3 regions of the Rossellomorea sp. NPDC077527 genome follow, and region 1 is predicted to be linked to each of the others. Evidence: riboswitches for the same ligand, from Rfam matches in the RefSeq annotation. Region 1 holds a riboswitch; each other region holds the start of a gene.
The links. Region 1 has a riboswitch for S-adenosylmethionine ahead of metK (methionine adenosyltransferase). Riboswitches for the same ligand answer to the same signal wherever they lie in the genome.

Region 1 (3,281 bases):
CCTCGATAATGCCGAAATCGGCGAAGGAGCGTTTATCGGAGCAGGAAGCCTTGTTCCCCAGGGGAAGGTCATTCCGCCGAATACACTCGCATTCGGTCGACCGGCTAAGGTCGTGAGGGAGCTTAACGAACACGATATTAGTGAGATGAAACGCATTTCAAGGGAATACGCAGAAAAAGGACAGTATTATAAGAATATCAAACCGTTTTAACTTCCTATACTTGGGATACCCCATCCTTTAATGGATTACTCATGGTATATTTTCTTGCATGGATGGTCCGGTTTCTGAGTTTGGGTGCCGGGTGGGGGATTTATCTGCCATTTTGGGAATTTATCTGCCGGTTTGAGAATATATCTGCCTAAAATATGTTTTATCTGCTGTTTTTCCGTTTTATCTGCCAAAATGAAGATATATCTGCCATTCGACCAATATCGACCATTCTCGCACCTCGGAACTCCACGCCACCCCAACGTACTCCAACCCTCGTCACGCCTCCCCACCACCAAAAAAGACCAACACCTCTCAAAGTGTTGGTCTTTTCAATCTTTTCTTATTCAGCCAAAGCTTCTGCTTTCAACGCTTCTGCTTTGTTTGTGCGCTCCCAAGGAAGATCAAGGTCATTACGACCGAAGTGTCCGTAAGCAGCTGTCTGCTTGTAAATCGGACGACGAAGGTCTAACATTTTGATGATTCCTGCAGGACGCAGATCAAAGTTATTACGAACTACGTCAATTAAAACGTCTTCTGATACTTTGCCGGTTCCGAATGTATCTACAGAGATGGATACTGGTTGTGCAACCCCGATAGCATAGGCTAATTGAACTTCACATTTTTCAGCTAGTCCTGCCGCAACAATGTTCTTCGCTACATAACGTGCTGCATATGCTGCTGAACGGTCCACTTTTGTTGCATCCTTACCAGAGAATGCACCGCCACCGTGACGAGCGTATCCGCCGTATGTGTCAACGATGATTTTACGGCCAGTTAATCCGGCATCACCTTGTGGTCCACCGATAACGAAACGGCCAGTCGGGTTGATGAAGTATTTTGTTTCTTCATCGATTAGTTCTTTCGGTACAACAGGATCGATAACATACTCTTTCAGGTTACGCTGAATTTGCTCAAGCGTCACTTCCGGGTGATGTTGAGTAGAGATAACGATTGTGTCGATGCGAACCGGCTTATCGTTTTCATCGTATTCAACGGTAACTTGCGTTTTACCATCTGGACGAAGGTAAGGAAGGATTTCTTCTTTACGAACTTCTGTCAGGCGACGGGAGATTTTGTGAGAAAGAGAAATCGGAAGAGGCATTAGCTCTTTCGTTTCATTACAAGCGAATCCGAACATCAGCCCCTGGTCACCAGCACCGATTGCTTCGATTTCTTCGTCTGACATTTGACCTTCACGGGCTTCAAGTGCCTGGTCCACACCTTGAGCGATATCAGCAGACTGCTCATCGATGGAAGTCAGTACCGCACACGTTTCAGCATCAAATCCATATTTTGCACGAGTATAGCCGATTTCACGGATCGTTTCACGAACAATTTTCGGAATATCGACATACGTATTCGTAGTAATCTCACCAGCAACAAGCACAAGACCCGTTGTGACGGAAGTTTCACATGCCACACGTGCATTCGGATCATTTGTAAGAATTGCATCAAGAATTGAATCAGAAATTTGGTCACAAATTTTATCTGGATGTCCTTCAGTTACGGACTCAGATGTAAACAGACGACGTTTAGTTGACATCAAGGTTCCTCCTTAAGCATATTTGTCAGAAACAGTTCCGACAAAAAGTAAACAGATACGGTACTCATTTCCCTAAGTAGTATGAAGTAAACATGATTCTTTTATCAATAAATCATGATTTATGTGCATGTGGTCCACTATAAACAGAAAAAACCCTTCCTCAGGAAAAAGCTTCAGAGGAAAGGTTTCAGATCATAGCCGCGCCTTTTCTCTCTTATCGTTCAAGGTTTTAGAGACCTTGCCTCAGTTTAGCACCTTCGCTTAATCGGATCGACTCAAAGAAGAAGATCCTTACACTATTTAGCAGGTTGCTGGGTTTCATAGGGTCTGCTCCCTCCACCAGCTCAGGATAAGAGTATCCGTTCAAGGAACAATGATAACGTTTAGGACAAAGGGTGTCAACTTTTTTCGAATGACAGGTTTAACCAACTCCCCGCCTATCTTAATCGGTTTTGTAACCTAATTAGTCAATGAGGCTAAACAATCTTTTGTCCTTTTCATATATATAAGAAGAAACAAGCTGTATTTGGATAAAAAATGTGACAAAATGAAGACACATTATAAATTTAAATAAATAGTATAGACTAATAGCTTGATTGTGTTATACTATTTTTGTGAAGTAAGCGATAAATAAATTTATATAAAGGAAGGGTTCGAATGAATTCAGTGAGCATGTCTAATGAATTAACAGAATTACTTAACGGTCAAAACATTCAGGAACAATTATCTGTTTCTCAACTAGTCGAAAAGGTCCTTCAACGAAATGAAGGCGTTTTAACATCATCTGGAGCAGTCAGAGCAGAAACTGGTAAATACACAGGACGCTCGCCTAAAGATAAATTTATTGTTGAAGAACCATCAACGAAAGATAAGATCGAATGGGGCTCTGTGAATCAGCCGATTTCTTCGGAATCATTCGATAAATTATATACGAAAGTCATCGAATACTTAAAAGAAAAAGAAGAGGTTTTCTCCTTTAAAGGATTTGCAGGTGCCGATCCTAAACATAGACTTCCGATCCAAGTGATCAATGAATTCGCATGGCATAATCTTTTTGCTCACCAATTATTCATCCGCCCGGAAACAGAAGAGTTAAAAGGTCACCAGTCGGAATTCACTGTCATCTCAGCTCCGAACTTCAAGGCTGATCCTGAAGTCGACGGAACTCACTCTGAAACGTTCATTATCGTTTCCTTCGAGAAGAGAATCGTATTGATCGGTGGGACGGAATACGCCGGTGAAATGAAGAAATCCATCTTCTCTGTGATGAACTATGTACTTCCTGAATCCGATATCCTGTCTATGCACTGTTCTTCAAACGTCGGCCGTGAAGGCGATGTCGCATTATTCTTCGGACTATCTGGTACTGGTAAAACGACTTTATCAGCGGATCCAAACCGCCGTTTGATCGGTGATGATGAGCACGGCTGGTCCCCGAACGGAGTATTCAATATCGAAGGCGGCTGCTACGCAAAATGCATCGGTCTCACACGTGAGAAAGAACCACAGATCTTCGATGCCATCCGT
Region 2 (3,281 bases), on a different contig from region 1:
TAAAGAAATCGATTCCACCGCTTACAATGTACAGGGAAATCCGATTCTCTATCGTATATTCGACAAATTCCTTAAAGCCTTTACGTATAACCGCTGTATTTCTTAAATACTGGATCATTTCGTCCTTCATTGAGGAAGGAATAAGAGAGAATAATTGGGTGACTCCTTCTTTTATAGAAAGTGAGCGTTCTAAAACCGCATCCTTAATTGGTTCCCATTCCGGTGGGGCGAAATGCTTCATCAACGAAATGATATTATCGGTTTCTGTAATGGTCCCGTCAAAATCACAGAGAATAATCGGACGCGTCACTATACCTTTACCTCCTCTCCCCACAGAGACAGTGCTTTCCTGAGTTCACTTTGAGTTTCTGCTGCTTCTCTAAGATTCACTCCTTCTAATATGGCATCAATCGCCTGCAAGAATGCTTTCCCCCCACCGATTGCCCCATCAGGATGCCCATGGATGCCACCTCCGGCATTAATGACACAGTCAAACCCAAAGTCTTTCACCAATAGTGGTACAAGAGCAGGGTGAATCCCCGCTGATGGCACTGGCAACACCTTTTTGAAAAATGCATCTTCCTTGTTTAACTCTTCGCTGACGGATAATACTTGATCCTTATTCAGGGCGACGCTCCCATAAGGAGACGGAAATAAAGAAAAATCAGCCCCTGTCATTCGGAGAAATTTTCCCACCCATAGTGAATATCCAACTCCAAATGATGGGGATGCAGCCACAGCCCCTGCAAATGCAGGATGGGCCATGATGGGAAGAGAGATTCCGGGATCTTCTCTCAGTTCCTGAAGGACGTCGAGACCATAAGAGAAAACATTGAATAATAGTGCATCGGCACCAAGTTCACGGGCTCTCTTTGCTTTTTCCTTTAATTCAGAAGTCCTCCCTGAAAGATTTACGGCATACAGCGTTCTCTTACCAGTTTCTTCATACACTTCTTGTAATACTCTCTTTCCTGTCCTGATTCTCTCAATAAAGGGGGTAAGCGGGTTATCAAAAAGAATCTCATCGTCTTTTACAACATCCACGCCACCCATGGCCTGAGCTTTCAACTGATTTTCCAAAAAGGTAAAATCCCTTCCGATCACCCCTTTAAAGATACTCATCAGCAACGGCCTTTCCTTTATACCTGTTAACTCCCTTATTCCATCAATCCCAAACCGTGGTCCAGGATAATTCTTTTTAAGATCAGCGGAAAACTCTAAATCTACTAATTTCACTTCACCATCTAAAGAAAGCTTTCCAAAAACGGTTGTAAGGACTGCAGGCAGATCGTTTGAATAATTATGACCTGGATAACCGATCTTCACCAAACCGGTCGCACCATCTTCACTCTCACTGATGGATACTACTCTCCCCTTGTACTTCTGTAATTGTTCTTGTTCCAGTATAGGCAAGTCCGTCCACGAACCAACTGTTAATCCCAGGGCAATTCCTTCAGCCTTTTTTTCAAACGTTCCTGTTTTCCCCTTTATTTTATAAGTTGCTATCACTTCACTCATCGTCGTTCATCCTCCTTACAGAATACTCCTATCATTCTTTACAAAACAAAAAACCTCTTCCTGATAAGAAGAGGTTTGCCATTATCACTCTTTCTTATCTGTCAGCTCATTAGCTGCAAGAATTAGCACCGTGCTTGAAAAAGTCGGTTGCCGGGCTTCATAGGGCTGGTCCCTCCGCCTGCTCTTGATAAGAATCTAATTTTTTTATTTAATTCAGTTGGATTATTGCACCATTTCCCGCTGATGTCAATCCCTTTTGTGAAATAATTCTAAATTTTCTATACGGGAAATGGCTTCTTTTATGCGTTCGTTTGTGGTTAACAGCCCGACTCGGACGTACCCTTCCCCGTATTCTCCAAATCCTACGCCTGGTGCCACAGCAACATTGATTTTCTCGAGTAAATAGGTTGAAAACTCAACGGATGTGAATCCTTCCGGCACTTTCAGCCATGCAAAGAAAGAACCTTGTGGGGCTTTAACATCCCACCCTATTTCCTGCAGTCCTGAGATTAATAGATTCCTTCTATCTTCGTATGTAGCAACCAGATCGGTAACGCAATCCTGTGGACTTAATAAAGCCGTGGTTGCTGCTTCCTGAATGGCCCCGAACAGACTGACGTAAAGGTGATCCTGCAGGAGGTTGATCGCCTCTATGACACTCTTATTCCCCACAGCAAATCCGACTCTCCAACCGGCCATATTATATGTCTTCGAAAGTGTATAAATCTCGATCCCGACATCCTTTGCGCCTGTCGTTTCCAGAAAACTTATAGGCTTCTGTCCATCGAAACCAATTGCCCCATAGGCGAAGTCGTGCACTACACAAATATCATGCTGTGCAGCAAGTTCCACTGTTTCTTCGAAAAACTGTGATGTAGCGGTTGCACCGGTAGGATTATTGGGATAGTTGAGGAACATTACTTTGGCGTTTTCTAATTCCTCCGGGGAATGATCACTATAATCAGGCAAAAATCCATTCTCTTCTTTTAACGGCATTGTGACCATTTTCGCTTCAGCCAATGCAACCCCTGATAGATAATCCGGATACCCTGGATCGGGTACCAAAACACCATCGCCAGGGTTTAATAAACATTGCGGGATCTCAACTAATCCGGCTTTCCCTCCGAACAGGACGGCCACTTCTGTTTCAGGATTGATTTCTACCCCATATTCACGGAGGTAGAAAGCTGAAATCGCCTCTTTAAAGGATGTCAAGCCTCGAAATGGCGGATACTTATGATTGGCCGGCGAAGAAGCAGCTTCTTTCAGTTTATCCACAATATGCGGAGGCGTCGGTTGATCCGGATTTCCCTGCCCAAGATTAATGACGTCATGCCCCTTATTTACGACAGCATTCACTGTACCTGCTAGGGACGCAAAAAATTGTTGAGGCAACATTTCTAAACGTGATGCCTTTTTAAAGTTTTTCATTCATTCACCTACTCATTTTTTGAAAATTTATTACTTTCAAATTCTAGTCACAAATGATATAACGGAACATAAAGAATGTAAAGGAATAAATGCCAAATCGTACATAAAGAGGTGAAGAAAATGATTCATAAGATTGGTCTCGCCCAGATGGATATTGCATTTGGGAAACCTGAAGAAAATAAGGAAAAAGTCGAACAGTGGGTCAGAAAAGCAAAGGAAGATGGTTGCACTACGGTTGTACTTCCTGAACTGTGGACGACTGGCTATGATCTAACACGGATGGATGAGATCGCAGATGAAGGAGCAGAAGACTCCTCCACCTTCCTGACTTC
Region 3 (3,281 bases), on a different contig from region 1:
TTCTTTCCTGCTTTCTAAGAAGCTCGCAATCTTATAAGCAGATTCTGAGGATTCCTTTAATCGTACGTGCAGGGTTTTCATCCCTCTTAAGAGCAGCCAGCAATCCTGGACTCCGAGGACCGCTCCAAATGAGTTTTGCAGGAAAGCTAGTTTTCCGGCAATCTCCTCGTTTCCCGTTACGGCAAGCCCTGCTAAAACATCACTGTGCCCTGCAAGGAATTTCGTCGCACTGTGTAGGACAACATCTACTCCCAGACTGATTGGTCTTTGCAACAGGGGTGTCATAAATGTATTATCCAGGAACGTCAAGCAGTTATTTGCCTTCGCAAGCTTCACAACCCCTTCAATATCAGTGATGTTTAAAAGTGGATTTGAAGGCGTCTCCATATAAATAACCTTTGTATTGTGCCTAATTGAACAAGCTACTTCGTGCAGGTCCTTCATGTTCACAAAGGAGTATTCGATACCAAACTTTGTAAGGACTTCAGTGATCATCCTGTATGTCCCACCGTATACTTCTTCGGATACGAGGACGTGATCGCCGCTTGATAACAATAAGAAGCTTGTTGAGATTGCCGCCATACCGGATGAAAAGGCAAAGCCTTTTATCCCTCCTTCCAACTCTGCTATCGTTTCTTCAACCGTTTCCCTGGTCGGATTGCCAGAACGGCTGTAATCGTAGGTCCCGTATTGGTCGAAATCCTGTTGATGGAAAGTAGTGGCGTGCTGAATAGGCGTAGAGACCGCTCCTGTTTCTTTATCAAATCCGTGAGAATGAATGAGTGACGTCTGAAGTGAAAATGGTTTTTTACTCATACGCTGGCACCTCTTTCTCCAATTGATGAAAAACATTCTCCAAGTCTGCTATCAGGTCATCGATAAACTCAATTCCTACAGAAAACCTCAGGAGTCTATTGCAGATCCCCAACATCATCCGTTCCTCTTCAGGAATATCTGCATGCGTCTGTGTAGCTGGGTAAGTGATAAAGCTTTCCACGCCTCCTAAACTTTCAGCAAACGTAATCACGTTTAAATGCTTGAGAAAAGGAGCAATCCATTCTTCTTTTTCGATACGGAAGGAAAGCATCCCGCCTCTTCCGGGATAAAGTACGTCTGTTACACCATCATGCTCTTCAAGGTATTCGGCTATTTGTCTTGCATTTTTTTCGTGCTGTGCCATTCTGAGGCTAAGGGTCTTCATCCCTCTTAATAAGAGCCAGCAATCAAAGGGGGCAAGAACCGCTCCGATTGAATTCTGAATGGTATAAATATCTTCCGCCAACTTCTCTGTGTTTACGATCACGGCTCCTGCCAGCACATCATTATGGCCACCAAGGTATTTCGTTGCACTATGAATTACAATGTCTGCTCCCTGAGTAAGTGGCTTTTGAAGTACAGGGGTATAAAATGTATTATCGACTATTAATAGCAACCCGTTTTCTTTTGCTAAACCAGCTACTTCATCAATAGTTGCTTCGTTCATCAATGGATTGGTTGGGGTTTCAAGAAAAATGGCCTTGGTTCTGTTTGAAATATGTCTTTTTATCAATTCATTGTCACTTGTTTCGACAAAGTGAAACTTGATATTATACTGGGCTTCGTACTGTATGAATAAACGATAGCTTCCCCCATAAAGGTCCTTCGAAACAATCAATTCATCCCCGCTTGAGAATAAACCAAGTATCGCCTGGATGGCCGCCATTCCAGAACTGAATGCAAATCCTCTATGTCCATCCTCCAGTTGGGCAAGTGTTTCTTCCAAGGTCTTCCTGGTAGGATTTCCTGTCCTCGTATAATCATAGCCGGTGGATTGACCGATCCCTTTATGTTCAAATGCTGTAGATAAGTGAAGTGGCATGCTGACAGCTCCGGTTCCAGGATCACTCCGGTTGCCTGCCTGGACTAATAAAGTATCAATATGTTTTCTCAACATTCTTCTCTCCTTTTCTTTCCTTGAAAATGAAAAGGGGAAAAACAAAAAAACCTTCTTATTGAAAATAAGAAGGTTTTATACATTCGTTCTCCCTCTTATCGTCCAAGTTGACATCAACTTGCTGGAATTAGCACCATGCCTCTTTGGCTGGTTGCTGAGGTGTCTTCGGGCCAGTCCCTCTACCTCTCTTGATAAGAAACTATATGAATTTGTGGAAAATAACTTTCCCATAACTTATAACAATGACGATGAAATGTCAATAACAATTAAGAATTATCTGAAAAAATAACGCACCCAATCCTATTTCTCAGTGGAGATTCAATGATAAATTCCCATTTTCTTCTTAATTTCCCTCAGGAACGGAATCGTGGTTTCACGGGCCTTTTTCGCGCCTGCATTTAGTATGGTATCCAGCACGTGTGGATTGGCCATCAGTTCTTCATATTTTGAGCGGGGTTTTTCAATAAATGAATTCATGACTTGAAAGAGCTCTTTCTTCGCTTCTCCCCATCCGATCCCTTCTTTGAACCTCACTTTCATCTTCTCAACTTGATCAACTGTTGCAAATTCTTGATAAAGTGAGAATATGACAGATGTTTCGGGATCCTTAGGCTCCTCAGGGAGAGAAGAATCTGTCTTGATCTTATTGATCAGTTTTTGAAGTTTTTTCGGTTCTTCAAACAATGGGATTGTATTGTTATAGCTTTTACTCATCTTGCGTCCATCAAATCCCGGAAGAACGGATGTTTCTTCCTGTATGACATACTCGGGAAGGACAAAGGTCTCCCTGTATATTTTATTAAAGGTTTCAGCTATGTCCCTTGCTATTTCCACATGTTGAATTTGATCCTTCCCAACCGGAACCAGTTCCGTCCGGAATAGGAGAATGTCCGCGGCCATCAATATTGGATAGGTGAACATACCCATATTGACTCCATTGTCTATTTCTCTTCCACCCTTTTGATTATCATCGACCATCGATTTATATGCATGGGCACGGTTCATTAAGCCCTTAGGAGCAAAGCAAGCGAGGATCCAGCTTAATTCGAAGATTTCAGGTACATCAGATTGGCGATAAAAGACCGCTCGATCAGGATCCAAACCTAATGCAAGCCACGTTGCCGCCACTCCATATGAGAGTTCTTTCATTTCAGCTTGATTATGAATTTTCGTTAGACCATGGTAATCCGCAACAAAATAAGCTACGTTGTAGGATTCAATTTCTGCTAATCTCAATGCCGGTTTAATCGCACCAACATAATTTCCTAAATGAATGTGACCTGTTGGTTTAATCCCTGTCAAAACTTGTTTACTCACCACTGATCCCCCCGCTAAAGTTAATAAATGA

Region 2: another riboswitch for S-adenosylmethionine. It lies ahead of ACIGG7_RS11870 (2,3-diketo-5-methylthiopentyl-1-phosphate enolase); the one in region 1 lies ahead of metK (methionine adenosyltransferase).
Region 3: another riboswitch for S-adenosylmethionine. It lies ahead of ACIGG7_RS21195 (methionine biosynthesis PLP-dependent protein); the one in region 1 lies ahead of metK (methionine adenosyltransferase).

Annotation. Positions count from the first base shown of each region.
Region 1 covers NZ_JBITVL010000002.1:890,009-893,289, forward strand. Annotated here, with positions in the region: gene ACIGG7_RS09695 (gamma carbonic anhydrase) at 1-211, shown strand, start outside; gene metK (methionine adenosyltransferase) at 552-1,754, opposite strand; SAM riboswitch class I at 1,966-2,110, opposite strand; gene pckA (phosphoenolpyruvate carboxykinase (ATP)) at 2,412-3,281, shown strand, end outside.
Region 2 covers NZ_JBITVL010000003.1:384,788-388,068, forward strand. Annotated here, with positions in the region: gene ACIGG7_RS11865 (2-hydroxy-3-keto-5-methylthiopentenyl-1-phosphate phosphatase) at 1-310, opposite strand, end outside; gene ACIGG7_RS11870 (2,3-diketo-5-methylthiopentyl-1-phosphate enolase) at 310-1,518, opposite strand; SAM riboswitch class I at 1,610-1,712, opposite strand; gene ACIGG7_RS11875 (pyridoxal phosphate-dependent aminotransferase) at 1,765-2,949, opposite strand; gene ACIGG7_RS11880 (carbon-nitrogen family hydrolase) at 3,070-3,281, shown strand, end outside.
Region 3 covers NZ_JBITVL010000008.1:57,595-60,875, forward strand. Annotated here, with positions in the region: gene metC (cystathionine beta-lyase) at 1-816, opposite strand, end outside; gene ACIGG7_RS21195 (methionine biosynthesis PLP-dependent protein) at 809-1,933, opposite strand; SAM riboswitch class I at 2,026-2,131, opposite strand; gene ACIGG7_RS21200 (tryptophan--tRNA ligase) at 2,252-3,250, opposite strand.